DNA from 2 places in the Chryseobacterium sp. FG46 genome. Region 2 is predicted to be linked to the other one. Evidence: riboswitches for the same ligand, from Rfam matches in the RefSeq annotation. Region 2 holds a riboswitch; the other holds the start of a gene.
The links. A riboswitch is a leader RNA that binds a small molecule or an ion and turns the genes downstream of it on or off. The one in region 2 is predicted to bind S-adenosylmethionine.
Positions count from the first base shown of each region.

Region 1: another riboswitch for S-adenosylmethionine. It lies ahead of ACODR7_RS06845 (SusC/RagA family TonB-linked outer membrane protein); the one in region 2 lies ahead of ACODR7_RS11895 (alpha/beta fold hydrolase).

Region 1 is NZ_JBMDJJ010000006.1:157,985-165,538, reverse strand. It holds gene ACODR7_RS06850 (RagB/SusD family nutrient uptake outer membrane protein) at 1-1,206, opposite strand, end outside; gene ACODR7_RS06845 (SusC/RagA family TonB-linked outer membrane protein) at 1,225-4,158, opposite strand; SAM riboswitch class I at 4,242-4,341, opposite strand; gene ACODR7_RS06840 (type II 3-dehydroquinate dehydratase) at 4,587-4,994, shown strand; gene pckA (phosphoenolpyruvate carboxykinase (ATP)) at 5,097-6,713, opposite strand; gene ACODR7_RS06830 (GYDIA family GHMP kinase) at 6,841-7,554, opposite strand, start outside.
Region 2 is NZ_JBMDJJ010000013.1:119,252-126,805, forward strand. It holds gene ACODR7_RS11890 (MGH1-like glycoside hydrolase domain-containing protein) at 1-1,552, opposite strand, end outside; SAM riboswitch class I at 1,741-1,847, shown strand; gene ACODR7_RS11895 (alpha/beta fold hydrolase) at 1,908-2,852, shown strand; gene ACODR7_RS11900 (ACT domain-containing protein) at 2,852-4,390, shown strand; gene ACODR7_RS11905 (O-succinylhomoserine sulfhydrylase) at 4,487-5,647, shown strand; gene ACODR7_RS11910 (four helix bundle protein) at 5,676-6,062, shown strand; gene ACODR7_RS11915 (homocysteine S-methyltransferase family protein) at 6,037-7,047, shown strand; gene ACODR7_RS11920 (fatty acid desaturase family protein) at 7,131-7,554, shown strand, end outside.

The DNA of each region.
Region 1 (7,554 bases), on a different contig from region 2:
TGCATTCTGTGACAATGAACCATTATAAACATTAGCATTTCTTGCAGATTTCAACTGATTCAATACTGCGACTGCCTGAGGAACATTTCCATTTCTGGCTTCGGCCTCAGCTTCGATCAGGTACATTTCAGCAGCTCTCATGTACACAATATCTGCAATAAGGGTTGGCTTAAACTTAAATTTGGCATACCTCAGCAATCCTTCTCTTCCTTTTTGCCCGTCCCATGAAAACAATTGAGATCTGATATCATTAGTATCAAAAAGATCCTTAAAATAAGGGTCTGCCATAAAACTGTAATAATAACTTCCCGATGAAGACACATCCAGATAATGGAAAGCATAACTCGCATCCGACTGCTCCTGTGTCTGTGCATGTCCCCAGATCCATTCTGCATTGTTGATATCATTGAAGCCATCCTTATATTTTTCCGGAGCCATCAATGGGAACCCTTCTCTTGCAATTTTCGCAGATGCTGAAGCTTTGCTCCATTCTCCTGTATTTAGGTAGGTTCTTGCCAGAAGTCCATTCACAACAGAACGGTTGATTTTATCTTTATTATTTCTTGTATAATTTTCCAACAGGTTATCAGCATCCGTAAGATCACTTTTAATCAGAGTATAGATTTCTTCAAGACTCGCTCTCTTCTTCCCTACAGTGCTTGTCGTGGAGGGTTCAGTGTAAATAGGAGCAGTAAGCGCTGATTTGTCTTTCAGATAGCTGAACTGATAAAAACTCGCCAGATTAAGGTAGCAGAAAGCACGTAATGCTTTTGCCTGTCCTTTCACCTGATTCTTTTTCTCCTGACTTCCTTCCGTTCCATCAATTCTTGTAATCACATTATTCATATTATTGATAGTGGAATACAATAAAGACCATATAAACAGCGGGCGGCTAGCTGTACTGTTCACCATTTCTGTAAAGGTATAAGTAGAACTAAAACCATATTTATTGGTCAATACGGCCACATCACTTCCCATGGCATCACTGGCTCTTAGAACAGTAGAATAACCGATATTGGCATAGGTTGTTCCATCGTTATTAAACTTTGCCCAGGTACCATTTACAACAGTTTCTGCACTTTCAGCTGTTTTGAAAACCTCCACGCTGTTGGCCTGATCAGTCGGAGCTGTGTCCAGATCATTTTCACAGCTTGTCAATGACAAAAACCCGATAAGTGCAAATGATATGTATTTTAATTTTTTCATTGTTTCAATTTTTAAAGGTTAAAGAGTTGCCTGAAGGCCAAAAGTGATTGTTCTCATTGCAGGATATCTGTAATACGTCGTTCCGTCCAAAGCCTGCTCAGGATCCATTCCTTTATGTTTATAGAAAGTCAGAAGGTTTTCTGCCTGAATATAAATTCTGAACTTTTTCAATCCTATTTTCTCAAAATAATCCTCAGGAAGTGTATATCCTAAGCTTAGATTTTTAAGTCTTGCATACGTCCCGGAATACAGGAATCTGGAAGAAGTTGAGGTCCAGTTATTCGTTGTTGTACTCAATCCCGGAACGTCTGTATAAGGATTATCAGGCGTCCACCTGTTCAACATTTCAGCACTCCACGCGCGCCCTCCTGCACTTCCGTTATGCATGATGGAAGTATAATCGGTATCTAAAATTTTTCCTCCGATTTTGAATGTCAGCAATCCTGAAAAGTCAAAATTCTTATAGGTGATGCTTGTACTGATTCCACCTGTCAGCTTAGGTAATGCAGAACCTTGCAATAGTTTTGTAGCTTTTGAATATTCCGAAGTTGTTCCTTCCACTGAGTTTCCGCTGGCATTGGTAGTAACAGTTTTCCATAAGGGTTTTCCATTGCCTGGATCCACACCAACCCATTCCGGAATAAAGAAATCATATACAGAACCTCCTACTGTCAGCAATTTAGTTCCTACCACAAGAGAACCTCCGGGTAACTTGGTAACTTTATTGTTTAAAGTACTTAGGTTCACATCTACATTCCATTGAAAATCATCATTCTTAATAGGTGTTGTAAATAATGAAAATTCAAATCCTGTATTCTGGATGGTTCCGATATTCGCAGGATAATCACTGATTCCCAATGATGGTGCAACCGGCATATTAAACAGAAGATCCTGGCTTTGTCTTTTGAAATATTCGATATTTCCTTTAATTCTGTTATTCAGAATCGCGAATTCCAATCCAACATTTAAATTAAGGTTGGTTTCCCATTTCACATTATTGGTAGAAGTCTTTTCAAGGGTTGTTCCCGGCTCTCCGCCAAGGCTTATAAATCTATACAGCTCCTGATACGCATAATAAAGCGGCTGCCCATTAGGTCTAAGTAATTTATCATTCCCCTGACCTCCGTAGCTGGCACGCAATGTCAGCTGATTGAAAACATTCAGGCTTTTAATAAATTCCTCATTGGATATTTTCCACGAACCTCCCACTGACCAGAATCTCCCCCATCTGTTATCTTTCGCAAATCTCGAAGAACTGTCTGCTCTTCCTGAAGCTGACAGGAAATAGGTATTATTATAATCATACTCTACTTTTCCAAGGAAACTTAATAAGCTTAATTTATTACTGTTTCCACTGAAGCTTCCTAACAGAGAAGCAGCATCCGGTTCATAGTAATAAGGCAGTGAAAACTGACTTCTTGTTCCGGAAATGGTCTGATAATCGTATTTATAGAATTCGTGCCCTGCTAAAGCATTAACATGGTGTTTTCCAAACTTTTTATCATACGTCAGAATATTGCTGGTTGTATAAGAAAGTGTTCTGGTATTGGTTTTCGTTACCGAACCTCCTATTTCAGCACCTTGCCCCAATAATGGATTTGAGTAATAATGTCCGTTATAATTCACTAAATCCACAGAGAAGCTGGTCTTGAATTTCAACTCCGGCAAGAAAGTGAATTCCATGAATCCTTTTCCGGAGAAGTTATCTTCTTTGTTTTCGTTTTTGTCTAAAGGCAGTGTTGCAGCGGCATTCTGATTCTGAAGCGCATTCGTAGGCCTGTATTTTCCAAAATCATAAACCGGGTTTCCATCAGCATCCAAAATATATGTACCATCTGCATTTCTTTCATAATAAGGATAGAATGAAGGAATAAATCTTGCTGCGTTGATGATGTTACTCGCCTTGGAATCCGAAGAAGTAGGCGCTTGCTGAATACTGTTTGTATAATTCAGGTTTACTCCAACATTAAGCCATTTTTTCACTTCAGAATTGATCTTCAATCGGGTATTATATCTTTTATATCCTGATTCAATCGCCATCCCTTTATCATCCAGATATCCCAGTGAAAAGAAGTAATTACTTTTATCACTTCCTCCGCTGATATCAAGATCCACCTGATTTCTTGAAGCTACTCTCTGTAAAATATCTCTCCAGTCATCATTCCAAAGCGGCGATGCACCAGGTAATAATTTTCCATCTGTTCCTACCGGTTTTGGATAAGCAGTGCCATATGGATTGATCCCAAGAGTCGAAACAAGATTATCTGTTGCCATTTGTGCAGCCTGTTGAGAAGAAACTTTGCCAGACTGATATCCGTTTCTCAGCGCTTCCCAATAGAGTTGAAAATACTGATCTGTATTAACCTGTTGATAATCTTTCACCGCTCTTCCGGAGAATCCCTGGCTGATATTAAAATTAACTCTGGCTTCTCCTTTTTTACCTGATTTTGTAGTGATGATAATAATCCCATTTGCACCTCTTGAACCATACAAAGCACTTGCTGTAGCATCTTTCAGAACACTGATAGATTCTATATCACTCGGGCTGATAGCGTTCAGGTTTCCGTCAAAAGGAATTCCATCCACTACATATAAAGGATCACTGGAAGCACTGATTGAGCCAATTCCTCTGATGCGGATGGTAGAAACTGCGCCGGGCTGTCCCGATGCACTGGTTGTTTGAATTCCGGCAACCTGTCCTTCCAATGCTTTGGTAATATTCGTAACTGGTCTGTTATTGATTTTATCGCTGGAAATTGTAGCTACAGAACCGGTATAGCTGTTTCTTTTTGCTTTTCCGTACGCTACCACTACTACCTCATCAAGTTCCTTTTCATGGAGGCTATCTTTTTTCGGCCTGGAATTCTGTGCATTGATGCTGGTTATTCCCAGAAAAAAAGCAGCAACCGGAGGTATCCACGCTTTATAATTGAATAAATTTTTGCTAATCATAATCAATTTTATTTATCATATATTAAAATTTTGCCCTTTGCCGAAAAGTCAGCAAAGGGCATCGATAAATACGATAAACCAAATGCTTATTTTTCCTTAAAAGGCTGAATGTAACACCTTGCCACACGAGGCAGGTTGTTAAGATTTCACAGGGTCAGTTCCCTCCATCTTTCTTTATAAGCCGATCGAAATATGGTTGCAAAGCTAAAAACTTTTAGTCTACAAAACAAGTAGACTTATTTGTTTTTTCATGATAATTTTTTAATAATTAACATAAATTTTTAATAAAACCCACTACAATAAGAAGTTGCAGACCTTATCATTTATTCAAACATGACAAATATCATTATCAATAATTCAATAGCATGAAAATTCAGTATACCTTAATTTTTGTGTGATTTATTGAAAAAACTTTTTAATTTTATGCTATGAAAGTTTTGATCATCAATGGCCCTAACCTCAATCTGTTAGGCACAAGAGAACCGGAAATCTATGGAAATGTTTCTATGGAAAGTTATTTGGAAAATTTAAGATCCGAGTTTCAGGCTTATGAATTACAATATTACCAGTCTAATATTGAAGGTGAGCTTATCAACAGGCTTCAGGATGATGATTTTGATGCGGTGGTAATTAACCCGGGAGCTTTCACCCACTATTCTTATGCAATTGCTGATTGTTTGAAGAATATCCGCAAACCGAAAGTAGAAGTTCACATCAGCAATATCTACAAAAGAGAGGAATTCAGGCAGAAATCAGTTACAGCAGCTAATACGGACGCTGTTTTATCTGGTTTTGGGATGAATGGATACAGATTGGCTTTATTGAGCTTGAAGTAATTTTTAGCTTATATTCCCCACAGATCACACAGATTCTCACAGATACATACAAACAAAAAGCCTCATTATTGATGAGGCTTTTTATATGTTGATGGATAACTATTAGATAGTCTGTTCCTGCAATTGGGGTCCTGAAGCAACTAATTTCTTACCTTCTTCAGTATCACAGTACTGCTCAAAATTCTTGATGTATCTTGAAGCAAGATCTTTTGCTTTTTCTTCCCATTCTGAAGCGCTCTCATAGGTATCTCTAGGATCTAAAATACCTGCAGAAACGTTTGGTAATTCAGTAGGAATTTCAAGGTTCATAATTGGAACCTGAGTTTTAGGAGCATTATCGATAGACCCGTCAATGATTGCATCAATGATTGCTCTGGTATCTTTCAGAGAAATTCTCTTTCCGGTACCATTCCAACCTGTATTCACCAAATAAGCTTTAGCTCCGTGCTCCTTCATTTTACCGATTAATGTTTTAGAATACATTGTAGGGTGTAATGTAAGGAATGCTTCACCAAATGCTGGAGAGAAAGATGGCTGAGGTTCTGTAATTCCTCTTTCAGTTCCGGCTAATTTTGAGGTATAACCGCAAAGGAAGTGGTACTGAGCCTGATCTTCATTCAGGATAGAAACCGGAGGAAGTACCCCAAATGCATCTGCTGAAAGATAAACAATCTTCTTAGCATGACCTGCTTTAGAAGGCAATACAATTTTGTTGATATGATATATTGGATAAGAAACTCTTGTGTTCTCAGTGATTGAACCGTCTGTATAATCTGCTACTCCATTGTTCACAACAACGTTTTCAAGAAGTGCATCTCTCTTGATGGCAGCGAAGATATCCGGTTCTTTTTCTTCAGATAAGTCAATCACTTTAGCGTAGCATCCTCCCTCATAGTTGAATACTCCGTTGTTATCCCATCCGTGCTCATCGTCACCGATAAGGTATCTTTTAGGATCTGCTGATAAAGTAGTTTTACCTGTTCCAGAAAGACCAAAGAATAAAGCTACATCCCCTTTTTCTCCAACGTTTGCAGAACAATGCATGGAAGCCATACCTTTTAACGGAAGGTAATAGTTCATCATGGCAAACATTCCTTTTTTCATCTCACCTCCGTACCAGGTACCTCCAATGATCTGTAGTTTTTCAGTAAGGTTGAACATAATGAAGTTTTCAGAGTGTAATCCCTGAGCTTCCCAGTTCGGGTTTGTTGTTTTTGATCCGTTGATTACAGTGAAATCCGGCTCACCGAAGTTTTCAAGCTCATAGTGAGAAGGACGAATAAACATATTAGTAACAAAATGCGCCTGCCATGCTACTTCAACGATGAATCTTACTTTAAGTCTCGTATCTGCATTCGTTCCGCAGAATGTATCTACTACATAAATCTTTTTAGATCCAGCAAGCTGGTTCAGCACTAGTTCTTTACAAGACCCGAAAATTTCTGCTGTTGTAGGTAGGTTTACTTTACCATCCCAGAAAATTGTATCTCTTGTAACATCATCCTGAACAATATATCTGTCTTTAGGTGAACGACCTGTGAAAATTCCTGTTTTTACCGATACTGCGCCAGATTCCGTAAGCTCAGCTTGCTCAAACCCCTGATTTTCAGGAGAAACTTCAGCCTGATATAATTCTTCATAAGAAGGATTATACACTACTTCATAGTTTCCTTTAATCCCTAATTTCTCTAAATCCTGGATGATTTTAGTGTTTTTCATTTTACTTATATTTTCTATTTCTTTATTGACTTCAACAAAAATAATATTAATTATTTGTTAAAGGTGGTTTAAATATACTGATATAAGTCAGAATGACAAATAAAAAAAAAGGATTACAACCATTTGATTATAAGCTAATTATATTTTCCCATTCTAAAACAGTGGAAAAACCTTTCTCCCAAAAATAGTTCTTATAGTCCCCAAATTTAGCACTCATTACAAAATCTCCACCCCATGCACCTAAACTTTTGACAAATAAAGGGCAATCTGAGAATAATTTTTCTTTAACTGTGAGAATTTCAAGAAAATTTGCAATTTTATGCTCATGAATCATCATTAATTCGGAAAATTTTTCCAATTCATTGCATAACAATATTTTTTTTGTGAGATCTGAAAATTCATTCACCAATTCCGGAGACTTCTTTTTGGACTTGTAAAAGTTGATTCCCTCTCTACTATCCTGCTTCTGATTTAAATGAATAAAAATCAGTTCATTTTTAAAGGATGGACTGAAATCTACTTTCTCATATTTTATCTCAGGTTTACTCTGGAACAGAACTGCAGATTTTTCCTTAGCTACAGCGATATCGTATCCACTGCCACCTAAGCTGATAGTATTAAGATAAAAAGGATCAACCTCTGCCCATTCTGCAAGATTGTTCATCAGGGTGGAACTGCTACCAAGCCCATAATCTGCAGGAAACTGAAGATTTGTTTTTAAATGATAAGTAAGGTCTGCTTTGAATTTACTGCTAGAAAGCTGCTGAACATTTTGTAGTGTTTTGGTAATGAATTCAGCACTTGATGGAATATTGGTTTCCAGAATCTGCCAGTTTTTATA
Region 2 (7,554 bases):
TGTTTTTCCCGTTTTTATCCTTCCGGTTCACCCACCATGTGAAATTAAGCAGCAATTTCTGGAAGACTTTTTCTAAAAATAATAAATCCGGCTTTCCGTTATTTTTTTCATCAATTTTAAAAACCCGGAAGCATGACCATGCGTGTACAGGAGGATTCACATCACTCATATTCCATTCATAGGCAGGAAGCTGTCCGTTGGGATGCATGTACCATTCTTTTGTAAGCAGCAAAAGCTGTCCCTTGGCAAATTCCGCATCAATGATGGAAAAAGGTACACAGTGAAAGGCCAGATCCCATGTAGCATACCACGGATATTCCCATTTATCAGGCATGGAAATAATATCCTTATTATGGAGATGATTCCATTCTGTATTTCTTACATATTCGTTGAAATTTCTTGGTGCTTCAAAGTTGGGATCACCTTTCAGCCATTTTCCGATATTATAATGGTAGAACTGTTTATTCCAGAGAAGCCCGGCAAAAGCCTGTCGCTGAACATTTCTTTCATCTTCGTTTACAGTGTCATTCTGAATTTCTTTATAAAATTCTTCAGCTTCAGCCTGTCGCGTATTGAAAATGGTATCAAAGTTTTCAAAAGGCTCATCGGCCTCTTCAGGGCACAATCTGAATTCAAAAACTTTTGATTCTCCGGCTCCGATAAGCTCATCAATCAGAAAAGAAGCTTTTGTCCCCTTTTTTTCGGGATTTACTGTATTTGCTTTATGAATAATATAGTGGTTGATTCCGTCTTTGAAATAAGTGTTTTCAACTGCGGGAGCTCCGTAAAGTTTAGACGTATTGGTTTCATTATCACAAAATACACTTTCGGCGTTTAAATTCCGGGAATAGAATTTTTTGATCGAAATGCTGTCATGTCCAATGTTAATACTTCCGTCGGGAGATGCATTGATTTCTCCTTTATAAGTATTGTATCCCCACTTCCAGTTGTTTCTGAACCATACAGTCGGAGCTACCAGAATAGGAGCTTCATGCTGACTTCGGTTGCATACTGTTACTCTGGCAAGAATATCATTGTGATCGGCTTTGCAGTATTCAATGAAAATATCAAAATATTCATCATTATCGAAAATTCCGGTATCGAAAATCTCATATTCCGGTTGCTTTTTGCTGCGTCTTCCGTTTTCTGCAACAAGCTCATCGTAAGGAAATTCATTAATTGGATATTTATACACCATTTTCATATAGCTGTGAGTAGGCGTATTATCCAGGTAATAAAAGATTTCTTTGATGTCTTCCCCATGGTTTCCCTGAGGATTGCTCAATCCGAAGAACCGTTCTTTTACCATTTTGTCCTTCTTGTTCCAGAACGAAAGAGCAAAACACAAAAGCTGTTTTACATCAGAAATTCCGGCAATGCCTTCTTCACCCCAGCGGTAGGCATAGCTTTCGGCATTATTATGATTGGTAAAGTTCCAGGCATTCCCGTTCGGGCTATAATCTTCGCGTACATTTCCCCACTGCCGGTTGCTTACATAAGGTCCCCAGTTTTTCCATTTGGTATCTTGTAATCTATCTTTTTCAGCGGTCATATCTCATCATTTTTCCACACGAAGTTAGTTTTTTTGACAAGTAATTCCAATTTTTTTCATCTGAAGAATTATTAATATGGCCTTGAAATACTTGTGTTTAAGGGCTTTTTAAAATATTAAAATATTTTTTTTTTGAAATTAAAAGAAAAGAACTACCTTTGCATCATTCGTTCATTCAAATATTGAAAATGTTATCAAGAAAGGTTGAGGGATTAGACCCTATGAAACCTTAGCAACCCTTTGTGCAAGCAAAGAAGGTGCTACGTTCTACCAAAGTATTTTGGACAGATAACTTACTGAAGTTCTTTTCAGCCATTTCCTGTGGCATTTTCAATTGTATTAAAATTTAATAGAATTGAAAACAGAACTAAACTATATTAATCTTTCGTATCAAACAAATTCCCAAAAGGAATACCATATCCCGTTAAGCTATCAGCTTTTTGGGAAAGATCTGTTTACAGCCCCTGTCATTTTAATCAACCATGCCCTTACCGGAAACTCAAATGTATCCGGAGATAAAGGCTGGTGGAAACAGCTGGTAGGAGAAAACCAGATTGTTGATACCGATCAATACACTGTTCTGTGTTTCAATATACCCGGAAACGGATATGATGATTTTTTAATTGAAGACTATGAAGACTTCACCCCTTCAGATATCGCCGCAATATTTCTGAAAGGACTTGAAGCATTACATATCAAAAACTTATATGCCATTATCGGAGGCTCTCTGGGAGGAGGGATTGCCTGGGAAATGCTTGCCAAGCAGCCGAATCTTGCAGAAATATTTATTCCCATAGCCTGTGATTACAGAACACACGACTGGCTTCATGCGCAGTGTCTGGTTCAGAAATTTTTATTGAATGATAAAGAAGAACCATTACAGAAAGCGAGAATTCATGCCATGCTGTGTTACAGAACTCCACAGTCACTCAATGACAGATTTCAAAACCAATATAACCAGGAAAAACAACGCCTGGAATCAGAAGACTGGTTGGTTTATCATGGTAATGCACTGAACGAGAGGTTTAGTTTAAAAGCATACAAGCTGATGAATCATCTCTTAATGAATATAAACGTTGCTGAAAAAGCACTGGAGAACATACAGGCACGAATGCACATGATCTCAGTAGATACAGACTTATTCTTCCCGGCTTCTGAAATCCGGATGTGTTTTGAAAACTTAAAAGAGAAAAATAAGAATGTTTCTTATCACGAGATCCAATCTATACACGGGCATGATGCCTTCCTAATGGAATATCAACAATTAAATAATATCATTAAAAACATTTTACAGAAGTAATGAAAAATGCTAACGAAATAAAATTTTTGAAGAACAGATCAATCATCAAATTTGAAGGAGAAGATTTCCTGGGAGAAATCGGGATTGACGGACGTATTTTTAAAGCGCTTACTTTAGCGCGTATCAGTGTAGGCGTAATTTCTCAACAGGCCATAGAAAACGGAATTTCTATTCTGGTCCAGGAAAATGATGCAGAAAAAGCAGTGGCTTGTCTTATTGATGAATTTGAAGCAGAAAGAAAATCAGGAAAAGTTTCCCAGATCTATAGTATCAATAAAGTTTCTGTGATTGGTTTTGTAGCAGAAGATTTCAATAAAGTCTTTGCTGAGCTGGCAAGAAATAATGTTTTTCCATTGCTTTTAAATCAGGTGGCAGGAGAAAACAGAGTCAACATTGTAGTGACTTCTTCACAGGATGAAAAAACAAAAAATATCATAGAATCTGAAATTTTCAAAAAACCAAAGACGGTTCATCTGGCAATTATTGGTCACGGAAACGTAGGAAAAACACTGATAGAACAAGTTCTTGAATCAGCAGAAGAAATTAAAAAACGTAAAAAAATTGATCTTAAAGTGGTAGCAGTAGCCAACTCTAAGAAAATTGCCTTCAATAAAAAAGGATTTGATGCCAATTGGAAAGATGAGGTTTTAACAGCAGAACATCCATCGAATGTAGAAGAACTGATTAATTTCTCGAACGAAAATCAACTGGAAAACCTGATCGTTGTAGATAACACAGCCAGCAAAGATTTTGTTAAAAACTATCATGCTTTGGCAGAAAACGGATTTGATCTCGTTTCTTCCAACAAAATTTTTAATACGCTTCCCATTGAGGAATACAGAAAACTAAGATATACGTTGAGCAAAAACAACAGACGTTATCTGTATGAAACCAATGTTGGTGCAGGTCTTCCGTTAATTGATACAATCAAATTATTACACCTTTCAGGAGAGAATATTACAAGAATTAAAGGCGTATTCTCAGGAACATTGAGTTATGTTTTCAATAATTTTTCTTTGAGAGACGATAAATTCTCAACCATCATCAACGAAGCTCTGGAAAAAGGATACACAGAACCGGATCCAAGAGAAGACTTATCAGGAAATGATGTAGCCAGAAAACTATTGATTCTTGCGAGAGAATTAGACTTAATCAATGAATTCGGAGATATCAATATCCAAAATCTGGTTCCGGAAAACTTATTGGAGGTTTCAAAATCAGAATTCCTTTCAAGACTTGAAGAACTGGATGATGAATACCAGAAGATAAAAGAGAATCAGGAATCTGGACACGTATTGAGATATGTAGGTGATCTGCACGGTGATCTGCAGACAGATAAAGGCGAGTTGGATGTGAAACTGATTTCAGTTCCTGCAACTTCCGCTTTAGGTCAGTTAAAAGGTTCAGATTCAATCTTTGAAATCTATACGGAAAGCTACGGAGAAAACCCAATTGTTATCATGGGAGCGGGAGCTGGTGCACAGGTAACAGCAAGAGGTGTATTCGGGGATATTTTAAGAGTAAGTGAAACAAAATAAAACTTAATATAACAGGGTAATCATTACTGCAGTTGTCATTCTGAGCATCGCGAAGAATCTGATGGTTACACTGCTAAATTGACAAATTAAAACTATATGGAAAATTTTGAAACATCAGCAATAAGAACCCAGACGGAAAGATCTCAGTTTGATGAGCATTCTACGCCATTATATCTTACTTCCAGTTTTATATTTCAGGATGCGGAAGATATGAGAGCCAGCTTTGCTGAAGAAAAACCTAAAAACCTATACAGCCGTTTCTCTAATCCCAATGTAACAGAGTTTACAGAGAAGATCGCTAAAATGGAAGGTGCAGAAGCAGGATATGCCTTTGCAACGGGGATGGCTGCCATCTATTCTACATTTGCTGCCTTATTGAACGCCGGAGATCATATCGTAAGCTGTCAGTCTGTATTCGGGTCTACACATACCTTGTTTACCAAGTATTTCCCGAAATGGAATATTGAAACCTCTTATTTCAAAGCTGGAGATGCGGAAAATGTTGAACAATACATTAAACCCAATACAAAGATCTTATATCTTGAAACACCTACCAATCCGGCTATTGAAATTCTGGATCTTGAGTTTTTCGGACAGATCGCTAAAAAGTATAATCTTATTTTTATTGTAGATAACTGTTTTGCAACACCTTATCTTCAGCAGCCAATCAAATACGGTGCAGATATTGTGGTACACTCAGCTACGAAACTGATTGACGGACAGGGAAGAGTTTTAGGAGGAATAGCCGTAGGAAAAGAAGACCTGATCAGAGAAATTTATCTTTTCGCAAGAAATACAGGACCTGCATTATCTCCTTTTAATGCCTGGGTATTATCCAAAAGTTTAGAAACATTGGCAATCCGTGTAGAAAAGCACTGTGAAAATGCTTTGAAGGTGGCCGAATTTTTAGAAAGCCATCCTAATGTGGAATTAGTTAAATATCCATTCCTGAAATCCCATCCAAATTATGAAGTAGCCAAAAAGCAGATGAAGTTGGGAGGAAACATCGTAGCATTTGAAATAAAAGGAGGAATAGAAGGAGGACGAAACTTTTTAGATAAGATACAAATGTGTTCGCTGTCTGCCAACTTAGGCGATACAAGAACGATCGTTACGCACCCGGCATCCACTACGCACTCCAAGCTTTCTGACGAAGAAAGAAATGAAGTAGGGATTACTGCAGGGTTGGTTCGTTGCTCAGTAGGGCTGGAAAATGTGGAGGATGTCATTGCAGATTTGAAACAGGCTTTAGATTAGTTAATCGTTAACAGTTTATAAGAGCTCAATGAATAGGGATTACACAGAATTAGCAATTTGGAGAGAAGGGAAAAAGTTGGTGCATTTAACTTATGCTCTTACTGCAAATTTTCCTAGAAAAGAGGTATTGGCTTTAACGGGTCCAATAAGAAGAATGGCAACTTCAGTTTCGTTGAATATAACGGAAGGAAGTAGAAGAGAGGCTTCAGAAGATACTTTACAGTTTCTGCATATTGCCGGGAAATCTCTCTGTAAACTGGAAACTCAATTCCATTTTGCTTCAGACCGGCATTATATTTCTAAAGAAGATTTTGAAATCATTAATAAACAAATCCTCTTATGCAAAAAACTGGTCAGCGGATTTATAAACTATTACAAATTGATAGAAAATGAAAAATTCAGAACAATTATATAAAGCGCTATCTGAAAGAATTTTGATTCTTGACGGTGCCATGGGAACCATGCTTCAAAGATACAAATTTGAAGAAGAAGACTATCGCGGGGAGCGTTTTAAAGACTGGGAACATCCTGTAAAAGGAAATAATGACCTGCTTTCTTTGTCTCAGCCTCAGGCGATTGAAGAAGTTCACAAGAAATACCTGGAAGCAGGAGCAGATATCATTGAAACCAATACGTTTTCAGGAACCACTATTGCAATGGCAGATTATCATATGGAAGAACTGGTATATGAACTGAACTATGAGTCAGCAAAAATTGCCAGAAAAGCCTGTGATGAGTATACTGCGAAAAATCCAGACAAACCGAGATTCGTAGCCGGATCTATAGGACCAACAAACAGAACAGCTAGTTTAAGTCCTGATGTGAATGATCCCGGATACAGAGCCATCACTTTTGAAGAACTGAGAGTGGCATACAAACAGCAGTGTGAAGCTTTGCTGGACGGAGGTTCAGATATCCTTCTGGTAGAAACCATCTTTGATACCCTGAATGCAAAAGCTGCCTTATTTGCGATTGATGAATTACAGGACGAAAGAGGAATAAAAATTCCAATCATGGTTTCAGGAACGATTACGGATGCTTCCGGAAGAACATTAAGTGGGCAGACGGCAGAAGCTTTCCTGATTTCGGTTTCCCACCTGAATTTATTAAGTGTAGGTTTCAATTGCGCGTTGGGAGCAGATCAGCTTACTCCTTATCTTGAAACACTGGCTCATAATTCAGAATTCTATGTCTCAGCATACCCGAATGCCGGTTTACCCAATGCCTTCGGAAAATATGATGAAACTCCCGAAGATATGGCAAGGCAGATCAAAGAATATGTGGAAAAAGGACTGATCAATATCATCGGAGGATGCTGCGGAACAACTCCAGAGCACATCAAAGCGATTGCTGACCTGGTAGAAAAATATGAACCAAGGAAATTGAAGAAATTTGTCTGATTTGATAGATTTTTTTAATTAAAATCAAGAATGAAGGCTGAATTATTAATATTAACTTTAAGTAAACCACAAAGTTAAAGATAATGGAAAAGCCGATTTACTTAAAAGATTCAGAGGATATCAGATTATTTAATGAGCTGAGAAAGAAAGTAAACCAAAGAGTAGAATCCATTTCTGAGAATAGAGATATCTACATTCAGATCAAAGCAGTTATTCTTCCAATGGTCTATATGGGTTTGTATTTTCTGGCTGTTTTGAATGCTGAAAAGCATTGGATCTATATTCTGAGTTTTGTTTTCATGGGAATTTCTTTGGTTTTGATTTATTTAAACTTAATCCACGAAGCGGCCCATAACAACATCTATAAAAGTAAAAGGCTCAACAGGCTGGTTCTTCATATTTTTGATTTTATAGGAGCTAATTCCTATATCTGGAAAAAAAGACATATCGCAAGCCATCATGCCTATCCTAATGTGGACGGATGGGATACGGATATTGAGCAGAGTG